Regions from separate parts of the Paenibacillus sp. VTT E-133280 genome, predicted to be linked through region 1. Evidence: predicted binding sites of a transcription regulator. Region 1 holds the regulator's gene; each other region holds the start of a gene.

Region 1 (2,210 bases):
CTTTGAAAGAGGCTCTAGCCTCACAAGAGATCACGGTGCTGGGTCAAGGCGTGGAGGGGGGCAGCCGTAGCAAGCTGATCCGCCGTTTTCAGGACAGTGCAGCCTCTGTACTGTTAGGAACAAGCAGTTTTTGGGAGGGTGTTGATATTCCGGGTGAAGCATTAACATGCTTGGCCATCGTGAGGCTCCCGTTTCAACCGCCAAACCATCCCCTAGCGGAAGCGAAGTCTGAGTTATTACAAGCCCAGAAAAAGAATCCGTTCATGAAGTTGTCTGTTCCTCAGGCGGTTATTCGCTTTAAGCAAGGATTTGGAAGGCTGGTGCGGACAGCGCAAGATCGGGGTATTGTTATTGTGTATGACACCAGGGTGATCGAATCTCACTATGGGAAATATTTCCTCTATTCGTTGCCTGGCCCAAAAATGGAGCATATGCTTACGGATCAAATGGTTCCTCGTATAGCGGAGTGGTTGGAAGACGGAGGCGTTTCTTAAAAAGAACGTCATCGATCATATTAATCACTCTACAATGAAGGGCGGTATAAGAATACCGCTCTTCATTGAGACGAGGTACACGAATTAGTATAAGGTTAGTAAAGAATATTACTTACATTAGGAGGTAAATTATGAAATCGGAAAAAATATCAGAAGCCGTTGTTCGCAGACTTCCTGTGTACTTACGTTTCCTAAATGATCTACAGAAACGTGAAATATTAACCGTTTCCTCTCAAGAGCTAGGACAGAAACTTGATTTGAATCCCGCTCAAATTCGCAAAGATTTAGCTTATTTTGGAGATTTCGGCAGAAAAGGTATCGGGTATGACGTAACTTATCTTATTGAGAAAATCCGTCATATTCTGAAGCTGGATCAACAACTGAATGTGGCTTTAGTGGGTGCCGGTAACCTTGGACATGCATTATCTAATTATAATGCTTATTTGAAAGATACTATGAAGATTACCGCTATATTTGATTCCTATGCGCCTAAGGTAGGGCGGAAAATCAACTCACTTACCGTTCAACCGATGGAGGAGCTTGGTCAGACGGTTCGTGAGCAAGGTATTCGAATTGGGATAATTACAGTACCTGATTCAGAAGCGCAGAATGTAGCGGATATTCTCATTGAGTCTGGCATTGAGGCGATTTTAAATTTTGCACCAGTGATTCTAAAAACACCATCGAATATCCGGGTTCATGCTGCTGATTTTACAACAGATTTGCAAAGCCTTGCTTATTATTTGAAGGATGGAAAGGAAGAAAGCAGAAATGAAGAGCAATAAAACGATTATCAAGGGCGGGCGTTTTCTTACTCCGGGAACGGATGAGCCGGTTCTTAGTGGATATATGACTATTGAAGATGATTTGATCACTTACATAGGAAAAGAAGAGCCTTTAATAGAAGACGATGTGCAAGTTGTTGATGGCAGTCGTCTGTTGTTTATGCCAGGTCTGGTAAACACGCATGGCCATGCCGCAATGTCATTGCTTCGTGGTTATGGAGATGACTTAGCGCTTCAGGTGTGGCTTCAGGAGAAGATGTGGCCGATGGAAGAGAAGTTCACCGGAGAAGATGTATACTGGGGAACCTCCTTGTCTGTACTTGAAATGCTGAAAGGTGGCACTACAACCTTCCTGGATATGTATGATCATATGGACCGAGTAGCGGAGGTCGTCGAATTATCAGGTATTCGTTCCGTACTAATGAGAGGCGTAATCGGTCTATGTCCAGAAGAAGTACAAAATCAGAAGCTTGCGGAAGCGGTTTCTTTTGCGCGTAACTGGCATGGTAAGGCTGAAGGTAGAATTACGACAATGATCTCGCCACATGCCCCATATACATGCCCACCAGACTTCTTTGTTAAGTTTGTGCAGGCGGCTCATGATTTGAATTTACCGATGCATACCCATATGTCCGAAACGAAACGCGAAGTGGAGCAGAATGTGGTGGATTACGGACTGCGGCCAGTAGCGCATTTAGAGAAGCTTGGAATGTTCACACGTCCGTCTATAATCGCTCATGGTGTTCATTTGAATGATGAAGAGATCGAGATACTGGCTCGTCATGATGTAGGTGTATCCCATAACCCTGGAAGCAATCTTAAGCTGGCTAGTGGAGTTGCTCGAGTTACGGATCTTCTAAAGGCCGGAGTGAAGGTGTCACTGGGTACAGATGGAGCGGCAAGTAATAATAATTTGGATATGTTTGAAGAA
Region 2 (2,210 bases), on a different contig from region 1:
ACTTCTTATTTAGGGCTAACTTCTAACGTCGCTGAGAAAAAAGCGGCACCGTTCACGTCCACTGTCCGCCCTATTTTTATTATCTATTTATATTTTATAGTTGCCGCTGTCGTCCGTAAAGTAGACTGAACGATAATGAAGTGTTTCATTATTACAAAGCCGGGGTAATAGTGCCTAGAAACACTCCCCCTTTTAAAATTCGCCGTGCATCCGATTTCGTTCCCCCGAGCTCGGAGACATCACGGCGGATTTTATTTGTCTATACAGCAAAAAGCACCCCTCGACTATTCTAAGGAGTGCTCTATAAGATAGGTTTAGGCGTGTTTCTTTACACCGCTGCCGGACATGCTGTCCACGGACTGAATAGATGCAGGCTCTTTACGCAGGTAAGCCATCCAATAAGCTGCCGCAACAAAGATTGCACCACCCGTCAAGTTGCCTAGCCATACCGGAACAAAATTGTTAAAGTACTCTCCCCATGAAAAATAACCTTCAAAAATAGCTGCGGGAATTAAGAACATGTTGGCTACAACGTGCTGGAAGCCGATAGCTACAAAAGCCATCGTCGGGAACCAGATGCCGAGGATTTTGCCACTGAAGTTATCTGCTCCATAGGAGAGCCATACCGCCAAAGCTACGAGCCAGTTACAACCTATCCCGGAAACAAATGCCGGAAAGAAGTTTGCTTCAAGCTTATGTCCTGCCATCTCCACTAATTTTTCCAAATACACACCGTCAGAGGTTAAACCAACTACGTGACCGAAAAAGTAAGCTACAAACAAAGCTCCCGCCAGATTGCTTAGGGTAATCAATACGAGATTCTTAACAACCTCCCAGAAGGATATCTTCTTAGCCATAAAAGCAAGTGGCACAGCCATCATATTGCCTGTCAGTAGTTCTCCCCCTGCAAGCAGTACTAAAATCAACCCAACAGGGAAGACAGCTGCTCCAATAAAGTTAGCGATGGATCCCCATTCATGTGGTGCGCCAGCAATAACGCGAATATCCAGTAAAAATCCGAGCGCGATAAACGCTCCTCCCAGAAAGCCCAGAATTAATACGGTGCTTAAAGGATTATGCGCCTTTTTTATGCCGTTCTCGACCGTGACTGCGGCAATCTGCTGCGGTTTATTATAAGCCATGATTCCTATCCCCTTCATCTATTTACTTAAAATTTGTTCCTTTACGACCATTGTAGCGTGTCATAAAACACATTAACGTGATAATTATCACTTAATGAAAAACTAAGTGAAACTTTTCACTGACATGTCAAATTTAACGAAGCGCATCCATAATTACATTTGTAAGAATAAGCTCCATATTATTTTAAAGGTAAATAGTACCAGCTTCAATCACAAAAAACCGGAGCCATATATGGCTCCGGTTTACCCACCTTTATTGTTCACAGGCAATTAAATTATACGGTTACTGCCTCTTTGCTTGGTACTGATGCTGGTAGCGATTCGAGGCCAACTGTATTCAGGAAGTTCCAAGGCTTGTTGTAATGAGGTTGGAAGAAAAAATCGATAAAGGCAAGCTGATCGATTGTCATTTTATTTTGAATACATACAGATACTGTGTTGATTGATTGCGTCAAATCCGTCTTGGACAAGATTTGCGCTCCGAGAATGCGGCGTGTGGCGCGATCAAATACCACTTTTAATTGCACCTGCTCGAAGGTTGGCATAAATTCTGGACGGTAGTTGTCAATAATCATGGTAGTTTCTACATCCATCCCTTCAGCCTTAGCCCCTTCTTCAGTAAGACCTGTAGCAGCGATATTATCTTCATAAATCTTAATGCCCGAAGTCCCTTGAGTGCCCATATAAGGAATCGTCTCTGTCACTAAGTTACGTGCGACCAATGTGCCCATCCGTACTGCATTGGTTGCCAGTGGAATATAAGCGTGCTTACCTGTAGGGTTGTAATGAATCGCGCAGCTGTCACCAGCGGCATACACATCTGGGCAACTGGTCTGCATATAATCATTGACCAGAATTGCGCCATTTGGCAGCATATCCACTTGACCTTTTAACAGCTCAGTATTTGGACGGAAGCCGATGCAGAGAATTACAAGATCCGTCTCATGCTCCCCTTCACTTGTGATAACCTTGGTAACTTTACCACCTTCACCAGCAAAAGAACTTACCTTCTCATTCAGCGCTAATTTAATACCATGGTCCTTAAAGGATTGTTCGATCGGCGCAGTA
Region 3 (2,210 bases), on a different contig from region 1:
ATTGGTGAGGATCTGAAGATTACCTATTACCGAAATGGGAAAGTCAATCAAGCCACAGTTAAACTTCTTGAAAAACCAGAGGAATAATATGCTGGAAGTCGGCATATAATGATATAGCAGTAATGACAAGTAGAGCGGACTACCCCTTCAGTTGAGAAGGTAGAGCTTCCTGAAATAGCGATACTCTGTATCGCTATCGGGGATCTGTTTCTTCTAAATTTTTGATAAATATGGCAGTTATAAGCTGATTTAATGAATTTTGGGCTGACTGGCAACCCTTACATTGGAAGGTAATACTTATTAGGGTAGAAACGGATATATACGGATGCCAGCTTGCCTTTGCTAATCAGGTGTGGTAATATGATATCAATCATACATTTAGTCCCTAATTTTCGCATTGAAAAGGGCTGTTATATTCGGTAATACAACCTTTTTCAATGTGTGAATTTTTTCTTTGTTTGAAGATAAAAAGAACATATTAATTTAAATTTGTGGAGGTAACACACATGCAAACAGGTACAGTTAAATGGTTCAACGCAGAAAAAGGATTCGGTTTTATCGAAGTTGAAGGCGGAAGCGACGTATTCGTTCACTTCAGCGCAATCACTGGCGACGGCTTCAAAACTTTGGACGAAGGCCAACGCGTTGAATTCAACGTTGTTCAAGGCAACCGTGGACCACAAGCCGAAAACGTTGTAAAACTGTAATAATAGAAGAAACCGTCCCAGCTTGTGAAAGTTGGGACGGTCTTTTTATATCTAGTTAGTCACTATTGACTTACAGGATGGGAGGAACGGCAATGAACTACCGGAAGAAACCTTTGGAAGAAATACCGGAAGAAAATACCGCGATTTGGGCGTGTACCAATGATGGATGCAACGGATGGATGAGGGATAATTTCGCATTTGAACATGCGCCTTCTTGCCGTCTATGTGACTCTCCAATGGTTCGCAGCACGAAGATGCTACCACAATTGCTTAATTCGAATGGCGATCTCAAATCGCTGAAGAAGGGTATTTCCATTACCTAACCAATGCCTTTATGAGTCAAGCTTGTTATAGAGCAGTGAACAACTTCAAGACGGTCAAACCGTCTTATTTTTTTTGCTTTTTTAAGGCAAATTGTGATTTTTGTCACAAATCATTTGAATTTTACCGTTAAAAGCACTCCTTTGTGTGACATATATCACAAAACGACGTCTAAATTTTTGACACAATATAATTAACGAAAAGGGGAGAAGGAAGGGAAAAATATGGATACAGTAATGCTGTCGCGTATACAATTTGCGTCGACGACAATATTCCACTATTTCTTTGTACCGGTATCAATCGGACTAGCGCTCTTGATTGCGATTATGGAGACCATGTACGTTAGAAAAGGCAATGAAGAGTACAAAAGAATGGCGCAGTTCTGGGGAAAGCTGTTTCTCATCAACTTTGCAGTAGGGGTAGTTACAGGGATTTTGCAGGAATTTCAGTTCGGGATGAACTGGTCTGATTATTCACGTTTTGTGGGTGATGTCTTCGGGGCTCCGCTTGCAGTTGAAGCATTGGCAGCCTTTTTTCTGGAGTCTACTTTTATTGGAATCTGGATATTCGGCTGGGACAAAGTGTCCAAGAGAGTGCACCTATTGTCCATCTGGCTGGTAGCATTCGGAACGATGTTATCTGCTTTCTGGATCCTAGCAGCGAACTCTTTTATGCAGCATCCTGTGGGTTTTGCGATTAATAATGGACGTGCAGAAATGAATGATTTCTTCGCGCTGATTACGAACGGACAATTGCTGGTTGAATTCCCGCACACGGTTCTTGCTGCGTATGCAACAGGCGCCTTCCTCGTAACGGGGATTAGTGCGTACAAGATATTGAAGAAACAAGATGTATCTTTTTTTAAGAAATCTTTTCAAATTGCAGCGATCGTAGGGATCATTTCTTCGATTGGTGTAGCAGTGGCAGGTCATGCGCAAGCACAGTATTTGGTTGAAACTCAACCTATGAAGATGGCGGCTTCCGAAGGACTGTGGGGTAAGAGTGGTGACCCGGCACCTTGGACCGTATGGGCAAATATTGATCCTGAGAAGCAAGAAAGTACGGGTGAATTTCAAATTCCGTACATGCTGAGCTTCCTTTCATACAGTAAATTTTCCGGTGAAGTTAAAGGTATGCTTGAGCTGCAGGCTGAGTATGAGCAAACCTATGGCCCCGGTGACT
Region 4 (2,210 bases), on a different contig from region 1:
TAGAGCATCATAGGACAATGTCACACCATCAGATAGTGTAATTTGTTTGTTCTCAACAGAAAAAGAGTTAACCTTTGCGATTTTCAGGTCGATATCTTTGCCGGCAAAAAGCTTAGCCAGTGGCATAGCAACAGCACCCTCTGCAACACTACCCGCTGCAAGACGATGTAATTCTGTAATAATTTGATGTGTAGGATATTGGTTAACGACTGTAATTTTAGCTTCGTCTTTCTTCAGGTACTTGCGTACAGTTAAGGCGCTTAGTAGACCACCATAACCTGCTCCTAGAATGACAATATGTTTAGACATGATGTTTCCTCCGTCCTTACGAATGAGATATAAAAAATATTATTTCTGCTGACTGCGTTCGCCGGCGACTTGAAGATAAGCATTTACAAAACGGAAAAGCTTCTGTGCTTGTGGATCTTTAAGCATCTTCATTAGACCAAATACACCGATCACTTCTTTGCTTTCATTCGCACGATCTTGCGCTTCGATCACTGTAGCTGCCATATTCTTCGCCGAATGCACCACAGGTTCAGCAAGTTCTTTAATTGCACTTACCGTATCACTTTTCAAGACTTCATCCGCAGCGACAGTTTGAACAAAGTCATATGACTTTGTGAGCACGCCGGCAAGCTCTGTTAATTTTGGCAACTGTTCCACTAGAACCGTTAACGATTCCTGAACTTCAGGTTTCAATAGCTGCTCCAGAACATTCATTTGTTCTTGAGTGACAGCTAATTTTGGTGATTCTTGTTCAGGGGTTGTTTGAGTGATTGTTTCTGACATATCCGAATCTCCTCTGCAAATAAGCTTTGCTGCTTAGTAGTAATAAAAAAATAATAACTTGTGACGCCATATTTCTATTATAGCACTTATCAAGTTATAAATGTCACAAAGTTTTTGAATTTCTCTAAAGTTTTGTGATTTTTATTACATTAAAACGGGATAGTTAAAATTCTTGATATCATTTATACACATTTGATTGAGTAAATGCTTATTGAGTAAATGCTTATTCAGTAAATTCATTCAAATTCATTTCCGCCTTCAATATAACGGATACCAAATCCAGATTCTTCTTCGGAAGCAACCTAAAATAAAGTGAACGAAGGAAATTCTTTGTATTCACACGAGCCACATACTTGTTACGACTTCGCGGCCACCCTCCGCATTGCTCCAAACTTCCGATCCAATCCACTATAGACAGCTCTGCAAGTAAATGATGATCTATCATTGTAGCTACAATCGTAGCGATCCGTTCATCCTCTTCGTCGCTAAATATGTACTGATCGTTGTAAAGCATCCTTTGGATGACTGCCAGAACCTCTTCCCGGATCGTTGCATCACTCTCTGAGCACAGTACCAGTTCATCCAAAGCATCTGCGCCATGGGCCGCAGCGTGTGCCCAGCCTGCTTCAGGTGTAAATCCTCGTAAATCCTGTTCTTCCTCATAATATCTAATTAAGGATTCCTTCACATTTGTAAACGCAGCGCTATCTAACAACCCCTGTTCCCTATGCCGCTGAAGAATAAGCGCAACGACCAGTACAGAAAATGTTCTGGTGAACACAGCCGGATCGTCCTTACTGCCAATGTGATAGAACAAATGCTGCTCATCAAGAAGAATCAGGAGCAGCTCACGAAGCTCCGCATCACTAAACCATTGTTTCTCGTTAATCCATTTGTAGAAGGTGGAATAGATCAAGTCATCACGTAGTTCCGGCTGTGGATCTCCTATATACTCAAGCATCAACTTCACATAATCCCTTAATTGCTCCCCACTTCTAAGCTCGTAATCGTTCTCTTCAATTCTTTGCAGGTCTATTATCAACTGCGCTCTAATATCGTTCAACATTCTCACCCTTTCATTAATAAAAGCAATTTAAATTTTTCATATCCTAATATCCTAATTTACATCCCAATATTTTACAACGTAGTATTTATTCTTCGACACTCCAAAGTACTTCGATAGCTGAATGTAAATGAAGTGAATTTAATCATTGACGAATATAATTAACTGTGCTATTTTGAGTTAGTAACTAATAGTTAGTTCATTTATAAATATCACCTATTTATAATTAACAAGCAAATACATAACATATGGAGGAATAACTCATGAGCACTTTTACAGATTTAATTGAATCCCGCAGGTCTGCTATGAATTTTGTTGAAGGGGTGAAGATCCCTCAGAATGAATTAGAGGAAAT

What was found. Region 1 encodes Rex, which represses fermentation and respiration genes when NADH is low (regulators of the CRP and FNR family bind a similar motif). Its sites were predicted from a motif close to TTGTGAAATATTTCACAA; they were not measured.
Region 2: CA600_RS19165 (formate/nitrite transporter family protein) is a predicted target of Rex. The motif match lies at 1,247-1,264, and genes of this name have one in related genera.
Region 3: CA600_RS08265 (cytochrome ubiquinol oxidase subunit I) is a predicted target of Rex. The motif match lies at 1,122-1,139, and genes of this name have one in related genera.
Region 4: CA600_RS15845 (DUF1641 domain-containing protein) is a predicted target of Rex. The motif match lies at 925-942, and genes of this name have one in related genera.

What each region holds. Positions count from the first base shown of each region.
Region 1 is NZ_NFUX01000052.1:7,121-9,330, forward strand. Features, by position in the region: gene dinG (ATP-dependent DNA helicase DinG) at 1-494, shown strand, start outside; gene CA600_RS20810 (redox-sensing transcriptional repressor Rex) at 626-1,279, shown strand; gene CA600_RS20815 (amidohydrolase) at 1,266-2,210, shown strand, end outside.
Region 2 is NZ_NFUX01000045.1:54,022-56,231, reverse strand. Features, by position in the region: gene CA600_RS19165 (formate/nitrite transporter family protein) at 315-1,142, opposite strand; gene CA600_RS19160 (FAD-dependent oxidoreductase) at 1,418-2,210, opposite strand, start outside.
Region 3 is NZ_NFUX01000013.1:46,930-49,139, forward strand. Features, by position in the region: gene CA600_RS08250 (S1C family serine protease) at 1-87, shown strand, start outside; gene CA600_RS08255 (cold-shock protein) at 507-707, shown strand; gene CA600_RS08260 (cold-shock protein) at 800-1,030, shown strand; gene CA600_RS08265 (cytochrome ubiquinol oxidase subunit I) at 1,253-2,210, shown strand, end outside.
Region 4 is NZ_NFUX01000034.1:10,063-12,272, reverse strand. Features, by position in the region: gene CA600_RS15850 (NAD(P)/FAD-dependent oxidoreductase) at 1-309, opposite strand, end outside; gene CA600_RS15845 (DUF1641 domain-containing protein) at 349-792, opposite strand; gene CA600_RS15840 (DUF2785 domain-containing protein) at 1,016-1,855, opposite strand; gene CA600_RS15835 (nitroreductase family protein) at 2,119-2,210, shown strand, end outside.